2 regions of the Colwellia sp. PAMC 21821 genome follow, and region 1 is predicted to be linked to the other one. Evidence: predicted binding sites of a transcription regulator. Region 1 holds the regulator's gene; the other holds the start of a gene.
The links. The regulator FliA, encoded in region 1, starts transcription of late flagellar genes. The targets are predictions, from matches to a motif close to CTAAAGNTNNNNNNNNNNNNGCCGATA.
Positions count from the first base shown of each region.

Region 2: the regulator FliA is predicted to act here: its motif matches at 1,670-1,696, upstream of A3Q33_RS11490 (DUF5610 domain-containing protein).

Region 1 covers NZ_CP014943.1:1,063,225-1,069,546, forward strand. Annotated here, with positions in the region: gene A3Q33_RS04415 (chemotaxis protein CheA) at 1-109, opposite strand, end outside; gene A3Q33_RS04420 (protein phosphatase CheZ) at 123-866, opposite strand; gene cheY (chemotaxis response regulator CheY) at 897-1,280, opposite strand; gene A3Q33_RS04430 (RNA polymerase sigma factor FliA) at 1,329-2,042, opposite strand; gene A3Q33_RS04435 (MinD/ParA family protein) at 2,064-2,906, opposite strand; gene flhF (flagellar biosynthesis GTPase FlhF) at 2,982-4,547, opposite strand; gene flhA (flagellar biosynthesis protein FlhA) at 4,591-6,322, opposite strand, start outside.
Region 2 covers NZ_CP014943.1:2,685,997-2,692,318, forward strand. Annotated here, with positions in the region: gene A3Q33_RS11485 (IS110 family RNA-guided transposase) at 179-1,195, shown strand; gene A3Q33_RS11490 (DUF5610 domain-containing protein) at 1,732-2,361, shown strand; gene A3Q33_RS11495 (helix-turn-helix domain-containing protein) at 2,406-2,777, opposite strand; gene A3Q33_RS11500 (TIGR03643 family protein) at 3,003-3,248, shown strand; gene putA (bifunctional proline dehydrogenase/L-glutamate gamma-semialdehyde dehydrogenase PutA) at 3,377-6,322, opposite strand, start outside.

The DNA of each region.
Region 1 (6,322 bases):
TATTCGGGTCATTTTCAAGCTCAACTAATTGCTCAGACAAGGACTCAAGTATTTCTCCAGCTTCGATTAAAAAATCCTGAAGAATTTCTTCATCTTGTTCAAATGACATTTAAGAACTCCTATTAAAAACCTAAGCTTGATAATAAATCATCAACGTCGTCTTGATTTGCCACAACATCATTACGATTTTTACTATTAATAATCGGACCCTCGACTAAGTTATCACCGACGGTGGGCAGTTTATTCAATGGGCTCTGCTCTGAAGAAAGACCAAAGGCGGTCAGCATACTGATCAAGCTGTCTTCAACTTCGCGCACTAAGTCGATAACTTTGCGAATAACTTGTCCTGTAAGATCTTGAAAGTCTTGTGCCATTAAAACATCGGTCATCAAGCGATTAATTTTGTCGGTATCTTTTTCTGTTGTTTTCAGTAGCACATCGATATCTCGACATAATGACTTAAACTCACTGACATCGAGTTCGTTTTGCATTAATTTTTGCCACAGTGGATTAACCGTACTGATTTTCTGTTGAATACCATTAACCACCGGAAAAATAGCTTCAACGGCATCCATGGTTTTATTAGCGGCTTCTTCCGTACTTTTGATAACAAAATTCAGTCTTTCTTTAGCGTCTGGTATTTCTTCAGTAGCTAAGTCACTCAAACGTGAATCAATTTGAAAATTATTCAAAGAGTCATGTAATTGACGGGTTAACTTACCTATTTCAGCAAACAGCTCAGAATTAATCGGGGTTTGAATTTCAGCGATTAACTCATCGGCTTTATCTTGTTGATCGTTTTCAAGATATTCGACCAACAGTTTAGCTTGCTCTAATGAAACATGGACACTGGTATTAGTACTCATATGACGGCCTTGCGAAACAAAAATTGATGACTAACCAAGTCGTTCGAAAATTTTATCAAGCTTGGTGTTTAATGTAGCAGCGGTAAATGGTTTTACGATATAGCCATTAACGCCAGCTTGTGCCGCCATGATAATTTGTTCTTTCTTAGCTTCTGCCGTTACCATTAAAACCGGAATATGAGATAAATTACTATCAGCTCTAATCGCTTTAAGTAAATCAATACCTTGCATACCCGGCATATTCCAATCAGTAACAACAAAATCAAAGTTACCCTCTTTAAGCATCGGCAATGCCGTATTACCATCATCTGCTTCTGAGATATTGGTAAAGCCTAAGTCACGTAATAAGTTTTTGATTATACGTCTCATTGTTGAAAAATCGTCAACAACAAGCACTTTCATATTTTTATCCAAGGCACCCTCCGGTGAGAACATTTAAATTCTACTATATTATTATTCTACTTAACTTTGCCAAGATTGCATACGAGCTTTTAATCGATGCATTGCCTGACTGTGTATTTGGCTTACCCGAGATTCGCTGACATCAAGTACTTGGCCTATTTCTCTAAGGTTAAGCTCTTCATCGTAATATAATGACAGTACTAAAGCTTCTCGCTCTGGTAAAGAAGAAATACATTCTGCCAGTGATTTTTTAAAGAAACTATGTTCAATATTAGCATAAGGTTCATCTTGATGATGACTGTGCGCGACTTCAATAACATCTTCACTGACACCTAGGTCATCAATGCCGAGTATTTTTCCTGAACTGACTTCATTAAGGATCTGATGATATTCATTTATGGTGATTTCAAGTTTTTCTGCCACTTCAACATCGCTGACATCGCGTCCGTGTTCAGCTTCTAAGTGTTTTATGGCTTCGCTGACCATGCGACTATTTTTATGCACTGAGCGGGGAACCCAGTCGCCTCGACGAATTTCATCAAGCATAGCGCCACGAATACGAATACCAGCAAAAGTTTCAAAACTTGCACCTTTGCTGTTATCAAAATTATTGGACGCTTCAAGTAAACCTATCATGCCGGATTGAATAAGATCATCAACAATAACGCTGGCAGGTAATCGGGCAAGCAAATGATAAGCAATACGTTTCACAAGCACCGTGTGTTGCTCCAGCAAAGCCGATTTATCAACACTATAAGTATGTACTTTTACCACTATAGCTCACTTATTTGTGGGTTAATGTTCTAGCAATTGCTCAATAAAGAATTCTAAATGCCCTGACGCTTGCTTCGGCATTGGCCAGCTAATAATATTCTTGGCGAGTGCTTGAAAGCCTATTGAGGCTGGTGAGTCTGGATATGCTTCTACAATTGCTTGTTGTTTTCTAACCGATTTACGAATATTTTCATCATAAGGGACAACCGCGACAAGCTCTAAGGTAACATCTAAAAATCTATCGGTAACTTTAGAGAGTTTAGCAAATAAGTTTTGGCCCTCTTTCGGGCTGCGCACCATATTTGCCACAACTTTAAACTTGAATAGGCCGTGATCTCTGCTGAGCAGTTTCATTAAGGCATAACAGTCGGTAATTGAGGTAGGTTCGTCGCATACAACCAATAAAACATCTTGTGATGCTCGGCAAAAACTTAACACCATATCCGAGATACCAGCGGCAGTATCAACAATGAGAATATCAAATTTAGTTTGCATATCACTAAAAGCACGAATAAGCCCAGCATGCTCCGCTGGGGTTAAATCTACCATTGATTGCGTGCCCGACGTGGCCGGAATAATATTAATGCCAGCAGGACCTTGGATAATAATATCATCAAGTTCACACTCGCCGGATAAAACATGAGACAAGTTACGTTGTACGCGCAAACCTAGCATGACATCAACATTCGCTAAACCTAAGTCGGCATCAAGCACTAAAACGCTCTTACCTAATTTAGCTAAGGAAATTGCAGTATTTAACGAGACATTGGTTTTACCAACGCCACCTTTACCGCCAGAAACTGCTATGACTTTTATAAGTTGGGGATCTTGCATTTTTCTTAAGCCGCTCGCTTGATCTATCATCTAAGTAACTTCTCTATATAATACCAAATGAAATATATATTCAATGGTATAAGTGCTCTGCCTATTGTAAGGCGACTATACTGCTACGGCTGATGCGGGTGTCCGCCAGGAAACAGTTCCTGAGCCTTGAGACTTAATTGCCATTCTATCTGCAAGCGTAACCAATTTCTCAGCATTTGCAACCTTAATATCTTCTGGAACCCTTTGCCCATCAGTAAGATAGCCAATAGCTAAACCATTTTGCAGTGATGTGGTTATAATTTCACCAACACTTAGGCTTTCATCTAATTTCGTATAAATACAGCCCGCCAATGGAATGCGCTTAAAACGTTCAACATTTTCTTGCATTACACGCTGTTGCGTATTGGCTGCTAACACTAAGTAATTACGAATTCTAACACGTGCATTCGAAATTAAGGTAGTCAAATGCTCAGTTAGGCGCATATCTCTTTGCCCCATACCAGCCGTGTCTATTAAGATTAATTTCTTTTGGGCAAACTGTTGTAATAGGCTATCTAACTCATTACCGTCGTTAGCCAGCTTAACTTGGCAACCAATAATGCGGCCGTAAGTGGCAAGTTGCTCAAAGCCAGCAATACGATAACTATCAGTCGAAATTAAGACTACTTGGTCAGCACCGTGAACTTGTGAAAATCGGGCGGCTAGTTTCGCAATAGTTGTGGTTTTACCAACACCTGTTGGGCCAACTAGAGACACAACACCACCACGTTGAATAATGTCATTGTTAGTGGTGTTTAATTGTTGCGCGATTATGTGTTTTGCTTGCTGCCATGCATCTTGTTCATGCGTATTGGCTGGAACGTAACCAGCAATTTGATCGGCAATTTGTTCATTAAGACCCATGGCCATTAATTTATTAACTAATACTGCGCGCATTGGATCTTTCTGTGCCATATCTTGCCACATTAAACCCGACATTTGATGCTCTAACAGCTGACGAATTGAAGACATTTCTTTTTGCATGCGGTCAAATTCACTGCTATTTATTTGACGTTCGCCATGAGAACTCATTTTCTCAGATGCTGCCATTGATTGGTCAATCGCGTCATGGAAGTTTGTATTATTTGATTCATTTTGAGCGCTACTAGTTTGCTGATTAACAGCGCTGTCAGGCGTTTCCATTTCCGTAGTCTGTTCTAAACGCGTCGTAAAGTTTTTAAATTGTTGCTCAATATCTTGTGGAACACCACTCTGCTTAGCATTAGCTTGCGGGGTAACTTTTGTCGATGAGTTTTCTATTTGGCTATTAAATGCGCGTGTTGCGGGTGCTTTATCATAGCCATTTTGTTGTACTTGTCGGCTAAGTAAGGCGGCTAAACTGTCTGCGGGTACGTTTGCAGCCTGTTCAACTGGCTTAGGTGCACTGCTAATGGCCACGGTATCTTCGGCTATATCGGCAGGGTTAGCTGGCTGTGCACTTTCCACAGCGCTTAGCTCATGGTTATGCTGAGCAGGTGCCTTGGCAGGCTTTATACTTTGGTTATAATCAACCGCCGCCATTAATTCGACACCTTCAGCAATCTTTTTATTAGACATAATTACCGCGTCTACACCCAATTCATCTTTAATTTGAGCGAGTGCGCTTCTCATATCTTTTGCTACATAACGTCTAATTTTCATCGCCAACCCTTATAATTCAGTACAACTACGTTGAAATATCTGTTTACTGGCCGATAGCACTAACAATTTTAATTTGTTTGTCATCCGGAATTTCTTGATAAGAAATAACACGTAATCCCGGGATGGTATATTTTACAAATTTAGCGAGTACTGAACGTAAAATACCTGACGTTAATAAAATAGGTGTATCGCCAGCCATTTCTTGCTGTTGTGCACCATCTGTCAAAGATTTTTGTAACCGTTCTGCTAAACCTGGTTCGATACCTGCGCCATCGTCTCCAGCCATTTGCATAGACTGGTGCAACATTTGTTCCAACTCTGGTGACAAAGTTATGACAGGTACTTCAACGGTCGGCCCAACTAACTCTTGAACAATGAATTTTCGTAGGGTTATGCGCACAGCAGCCGTAAGAACTTCAGGGTCTTGGCTCTTAGGTCCATACTCAACTAATGTTTGAATAATGCTGCGCATATCTCGAACGGCCACGCCTTCATTCATTAAGTTTTGTAAAACTTTGACGATAGTGCCTAATGACAATACGTCAGGGATCAAACCTTCAATAAGTTTCGGATAACTCTTTTCTAGCATATCAAGCAAGTTTTGAACTTCTTCATGGCCTAATAATTGTGCGGTATTATTTGTTAAAATTTGACTTAAATGTGTTGCTAGTACGGTGGCGGCATCAACAACGGTGTAACCCAATGATTGTGCATGTTCTCGTTGATCTTGTTTTATCCATACGGCATCTAAGCCAAAAGCAGGATCTTTTGTTGCAATGCCATCGAGCTTGCCAAATACTTGACCTGGATTAATAGCTAACTCATTGTCATGGCGAATTTCTGCTTCTCCAACCGTTACGCCCATTAACGATATGCGATAACTGTTAGGGTCTAAATCTAAATTGTCGCGAATATGTACCGCGGGTACCAAAAAGCCAAACTCTTGTGAAAGCTTTTTCCTGACACCTTTAATACGATTAAGCAATTCGCCGCCTTGGGCTTTATCAACCAAGGGAATTAAACGATATCCTATTTCAAGACCGATAATATCAACATGATTTACATCGTCCCAGCCAAGGTCTTTAACATCAGCTTCTTGTTGTATGTTTTGCGCTTCGGCCACTTGGCTATCTTCAATAAGTTGTGCTGCTTTAGCCACTTTGTATTTACTGCTAAAAAAGGCAACACCGCCAATTAATACGGCGAAAGTTAAAAAAGCAACATGTGGCATACCTGGCACAATACCCATAACGAACATAACACCTGAAGCAATATAAAGTGATTTACCTTGTCCAAGTTGGCTGCTTACTTGCTCGCCCATGTCTTGAGAAGTGTTTTGACGAGTAACGACAATTGCCGTGCCTACTGACAGCAGTAATCCTGGAATTTGTGCAACTAAACCATCACCGATAGTTAATAGCGTATAAATTTCTACCGCACGATCAAACGAAAGGTCATGTTGAACCATACCAATAATTAAACCGCCAACAATATTAATAAAAAGTATTAAAATACCCGCAATAGCATCGCCTTTAACGAATTTACTCGCACCATCCATTGAGCCATAAAAGTCGGCTTCACTGGTGACTTCAACTCGGCGTTCACGCGCTTCATCTGCTGTGATAAAACCGGCATTTAAATCCGCGTCGATAGCCATTTGTTTGCCTGGCATCGCATCTAATGTAAAGCGTGCTGTTACTTCAGCAATACGCCCCGCACCTTTTGTAACTACAACGAAATTTATAATAATAAGAATAGCAAAAACCACTAAACCA
Region 2 (6,322 bases), 1.6 Mb from region 1:
CCCGCTATTACTCGACAATTGCTCCTGCATTGTTCTACTTACGGGCATCCATGCCCTAATCAATCAAACGCCTTGCCTGCAGGGATAATGGTATGGACCCACTCCAACTTTATTTCAGGCCTCTTTAGGGCCAAAATGAAAGTGACAACAATCATTTATAAAAGCGGAGTGGATCAACATGAAGATTACTACAATCGGTTTAGATATTGCAAAATCAATTTTTCACATGTTTGCTGTGAATAAAAATGGGCGATTTGTAAAAAAGAAACAATTAAGAAGAAAACAAGTGTTGAGTTTCATGGCAACATTAGAGCCTTGCCTAATTGTAATGGAAGCTTGTGGCAGTGCGAACTACTGGGCTAGAAAATTTATTGAATTGGGGCACCAAGTAAAACTTATTGCGCCTCAATATGTAAAACCCTTCGTTAAAGGCAATAAAAATGATTATAACGATGCCGAAGGTATTGCAGAGGCAGCGCAACGCCCGACCATGAGGTTTGTGCCAATTAAATCGATAGAACAACAAGATATTCAAAACTTCCATCGACAACGTGAACGCATAAAGAAAGAACGTAAAGCATTAGCAAGTCAGATACGAGGCTTGTTAGGAGAATATGGCATTGTCATCAATAAAGGTATTTCTGCAATTCGCAATGAACTGCCGGATATTTTAGAGGATGCGACAAATGAGTTAACGTATTTAAGTCGGGAGATATTTAATGAGTTATGGCTTGAATTTCAAGTCACAGAAGTGAAGTTTAAAGCGTGTGAAGTTCGCTTAAACACGATGAATAAAGAAAATGAAATATGTGTTCGCTTAGATGAAATATTAGGTATTGGAGCAATCACAGCTAGCGCTACTTATGCAGCTGCAGGAGATGGAAAAGACTTTGTAAATGGTCGACATTTTTCGGCATGGCTTGGGCTTGTTCCTGGGCAGCATTCAACGGGTGGAAAGGCCACCTTACTCGGTATAAGTAAACGCGGTAATAGTTATTTAAGAACACTATACATCCACGGGGCCCGGGCAGTATTAAGGCACAGTGAAAACAAAACTGACCGATTTAGTTTGTGGGCACAAGCGTTAAAATCCCGACGAGGACACAACAAAGCATGCGTTGCTGTGGCGAATAAAATAGCAAGAATGGCTTGGGTAATAATGGCGAAGGGGGAAAGTTATCGCCCGGCTATATAATAAAGCTCAAAACTGAAGCAAGTTAGATTGGTTTCAGTGATGAGATAACAGTAAAACCCTTTTACTTCAGTTGCAAAAGATAAATTAATCGGATGGTAAGATAGTCAGACTGGCTTGCACAAAACCTGGTACCTGCATTGGCTAATAAAAAAGCCGGAGGGATGATGAGGAGTGTGAGCGCAAACAACCATCGGGGCTAGAAGGTAAAAATCCTTCATAAACAGGCCGGATATATGAGAGCAATGATTTTCTCTTACATAACGATTAAATGTCTTGCAAACGGAGTGGGTCCATATATGCAGGTACTTATGTTTAGTCTGGAACAATAAACATGTATTCTTGAACAATTTATCCTCGCTTAAAATGGGTCAATAACTTATTACATTTGGTATTACGCAGCTCATAGTTCAAGTCGAGTCAAGTCCCCTTTGTTGTCCAAAATCGTTTTGTGTCTAAAATATATACAGATCGATACTTAAGTTATACTCAATGTTGCCGATACTTTTATATATGCTTTGATAAACTGAGGTAATTTTATGAGCGCTCCAATTAAAAACGATGCTACCTATAGTCAAGATGTTCGAACTTTAACAAAGGCACTGGACAAAACAGATAACAAACCAGTGGGGCAACAAGTATCTGAACTTGCGCATGATAAAAAAATTGACCAACCGCAAGACTCTATTTTTGTGAGTAGCAAAAAACAGCTTAATGCGGCAATTATAGAATCTTCACTGAAGTACAATACAACTGTTGGGGATCAACCGCTGTCATTGGTATTAAAAACGGCGTTACAAGGAATAAACGAAGCACTTAAAGCATCAGGGGTTGAAAACAATGTTGAAGAAGCCTATGAGTCGGGAGTTGATTTTAGCCCAGAAGCAACAGCAGAGCGAATTGTCTCTTTTAGCACTCAGTTTTTAGCTTCTTATCGAGTACAAAACTCTGAAATGAGTGAAGAAGAATCATTGACAGCTTTTGTTGATATTATCAGTAGCGGCATCGATCTAGGTTTTAGTGAAGCGAAAGATATTCTTGGTGGATTAAAAGTATTAGAGGGGGATGTTAGCGACAATATTGATAAAACCTATGCGTTAGTGCAATCGGGATTACAGGCATTTGTCGACGCGTTAAGTGCTAAAAAAGCAGAACAACTCGAGCCATAAATGTTATAAATATGAGAGTAGAGCAAGGGGGAGTTGGTATTAACCTAGCTATGTTTAAACTTACTTAACAGGCGCTTTGTATAATCAATAGCCTCTCGCTCAATGCGCCAAAGCGGATCAGGTTGGCCTTTCTTCGGCTTACTAAATATTGATTGAGCAAATTTAATGGCCTCTCGCTCGGTTTCGTTAATTTTGGAAGGCTTAGACTGTACAGTAGGCTTTTGTTCGATCCTGTCCTGCTCCTGCTTTAAATCGTCAATTGAGCTTTCAAATACAGCGGCAAGACATTTTAGTGATTCAGTCCCTGCTCGCTGCCCACCTTCAATTCTCTGGATAGTACGAGTACTTAAACCTGAATGGCGGGCAAGCTCTTCCTGTGACCATCCGTTTTCCAATCGACGTTGTTTAATATTCATCGTTTTATCCTATTGTTTTGTTCCTTTATGACAGGTTTATCAGCAAAAGCATACGACATTGTCACGACATTGCACGACATTACACGACAATGTCGGTATTTAACTGTAATAAAATTTCTAATATTTATATTGAAGGAAACTGGTCTTTTTTTGTTGAGTAGCCGTATTACCACCACGTTAATTAGATATTAATTAGGTATTAATTTTAAGGTGGTTTTTATGTCAATGTCTCCAGATGATGAATCAAGAATTATAGAAATGGCTTGGGAAGACCGAACGCCATTTGAAGCTATAGCGCATCAGTTCTCTATGCAAGAAAATGAAGTTATTAAATTTATGCGCCACCATTTAAAACCAAAAAGTTTTAAGTTATGGCGGGCAAGAGTGAGTGGGCGGATAACCAAGCATATAAAGCTTCGAAGTGACGAGGTAACAAGAGGTTACTGTCCTACGCAATATAAAAATCGCTAATGTCGAAGTTAGCTATCTGAACAATTATAAAATATTCTTTCGATTAATTATTTAATTTTAGCAAATAAAAACGGGCACCTATTGATGCCCGTTTTTTATCTAATACCACTAATTTGATTAATTAAACGTTAATCTTCTTCAACTAAAGTCATTAATGACGTGTTACCACCTGAAGCGGTTGTATCAATACTGACAGTTTTTTCAGTTAATAAACGTTGGATCAAATTATCAAAATATTCAGAACTGATCACTGGTAATATTGCACCTTGACGTTCCGCTAATTTTTCACTGATATAATGTTTACGATCACAGTTACTATCAACAACCACACCCGCTAATGCAGGGTGCGATAACATGGTTGATAAGTGACGTAAGCGGGCCACTTGAAATACCCCTGCATCGGCGCCGGTTGAAAGAAACTTATCTCTAAAGGCGATGGCTTCATCATAGTACAAGTCTGATACAACACTTATCACGGTATTACCCGTCGCTAAAGCCGTTACAATAGAAAGTACCCAGAAGTGAAAGCTCACATTTTTATCCGCAAAACAGATAATATTGCCGCGGTTTTCCAAATACAAAATATTAGACTCACCCGTTGGCCCAGGTAAGAATGTTGGCTTCTTCATGCGTTTTTCAATATCGATTAATTGTGCACGCGCTGATTTTAAGGTGCGGTTTAAATCGTCGGCTAAATCTTCAACAATATCAACATGGGCAATTTTTGCTAACAGTTGACGCACACAAGAAATACGGTTGTTAAGTTCGGTTAAACGCCATGCTTTTTCAGCCGCATTGGCTTTATCCATAAACAATACTGATTCTGCATCTGATTTTGCATCACCGTCTAGCGCTTCTACTTGTGAAGGCAATAAGTTAAATTGCTCAGCATCTGGTGTGGCTTTTTCTATCACTAAACGGGATAAATAATTTGGCCCACCGGCTTTTGGCCCAGTACCTGAAAGGCCTCGACCACCAAAAGGTTGCACGCCAACAATGGCACCAATCATGTTGCGGTTAATATATACGTTACCTGCACGAGACAATTTAGCGAGCTCGAACGCACGGTGTTCAATACGCGTATGAATACCCATAGTTAAGCCAAAACCTGTGCCATTAATTTTATCAACAACAGACTCTATGTCATTGCCTTTAAAGCGAACAACATGCACACATGGACCAAAAACCTCTTTCTTTAATACACTAATGTCGTCAATTTCATAAAGACGTGGCGCAAAAAAGAAATGTTCGTTTGCAGCAATGTTGTTGGTAATTTCATCGCCAATAGGGCATTGGTACAACAACTTGCCATGGTCTTTCATGTAATCACTGTGAGCATTAAGAGCAGAAAGTGCTTTTTGGTCAATTACCGGACCGATATCTGTGCTTAAGTATTCTGGGTTACCGACATGTAACTCAGCTAAAGCGCCTTTGAGCATAGTAATCACATCATCCGCGATATCTTCTTGTAAGAATAAAACACGAAGCGCAGAGCAGCGTTGACCGGCCGATTGAAAGCCTGAAGAAATCACATCATCAACCACTTGCTCAGGCAAGGCGGTCGAATCCACTATCATACAGTTTTGGCCGCCCGTTTCAGCAATAAGAGGTACTTGGTCGCCACCTCTGTCTGCTAAAGTTTGCGAAATAATGGTGCCCGTTTCAGTCGAACCCGTAAACATCACAGTTTGAATGCGCGCATCAGGAATAATAACGCTACCGACTTCGCTACCACGAGCAATCACCGCTTGTACTACGCCCTCTGGTAAGCCGACATATTTCATTAATTCAATGGTGCGCAGCGCAATTAAGCTGGTTTGCTCAGCAGGTTTAGCCAATACGGTATTACCGGTGGCAATAGCCGCGGCAACTTGACCTAAGAATATCGCTAAAGGGAAGTTCCATGGGCTGATACACAGCACAACACCACGCGCTTCTACGCGTTCGTCGGCCGCAATTTCAAGTGCTTGCTCGGCGTAGTAACGACAAAAATCAACCGCTTCACGCACTTCATCAATACCGTCTTGGGCAATTTTACCGGCTTCTTTAATACATAAAGCGATTAGCTCGTCAGTATGACGTTCAAGAATATCAGCAACACGACACAACAACGCGGCGCGCTCAGCTACTGGCGTTTGTGACCATGAAGTAAAGGCGGTTTGCGCCGTCTCTATCATCGCGAGCATGTCATCTTTACTATGGTGATGATGAAAGCCAATAATCTCTTTGTGATTTGCTGGGTTCATCACAGCGACAGCACCCGCAGGTAAGTCGTTACTCTTGATTTCGTTTGCTTCAAACCAATTATCTAATGAAACTTTTAACGGGGTAATAACATTAATATCCGTTAAGTCTAAGCCTTTAGAGTTATCACGGCCTAAGCCTTTTTTATCATGATATAAGGCAATAGGCTTGATGATTTGCTGGTTATATTTATCTTTTAAACGTTGAGTTTTTTCAACCGGATCTTCTAATAAAGACTCAACCGGCTGCGACTCATCAACGATAGCGTTAACAAAAGAAGAGTTTGCGCCATTTTCTAATAAACGACGTACCAAATACGCTAATAAGTCTTCATGATGACCCACTGGCGCGTAAATACGACATTGTATACTTTCCAATGACACAATTTGGTCGTACAACGAATCGCCCATACCGTGTAGACATTGGAATTCGAAACCTTCTTTATCATCACCGGCCAATTCAACAATCGTTGCGGCTGTGTAGGCATTATGGGTGGCAAACTGTGGGTAGATAGAATCTCTGTATTCTAATAATTTATTTGCACAGGCGTGATAAGACACATCGGTAGAAGACTTACGGGTGAAAACAGGGAAATGCTGAAGGCCATCTTTTTGAGCATTTTTGATTTCGGTATCCCAATAAGCGCCTTTAACTAAACGCACCATCATTTTACGGTTTACACGTAAAGTTAATTCACGTAACCAATCGACTACGAAAATAGCGCGTTTTTGATACGCTTGTAAGGCGATACCAAAACCATCCCAACCGGCTAAGTCGTCATCACTAAATACCGCTTCAATAATATCAAGCGAAATGTCTAAACGCTCAGA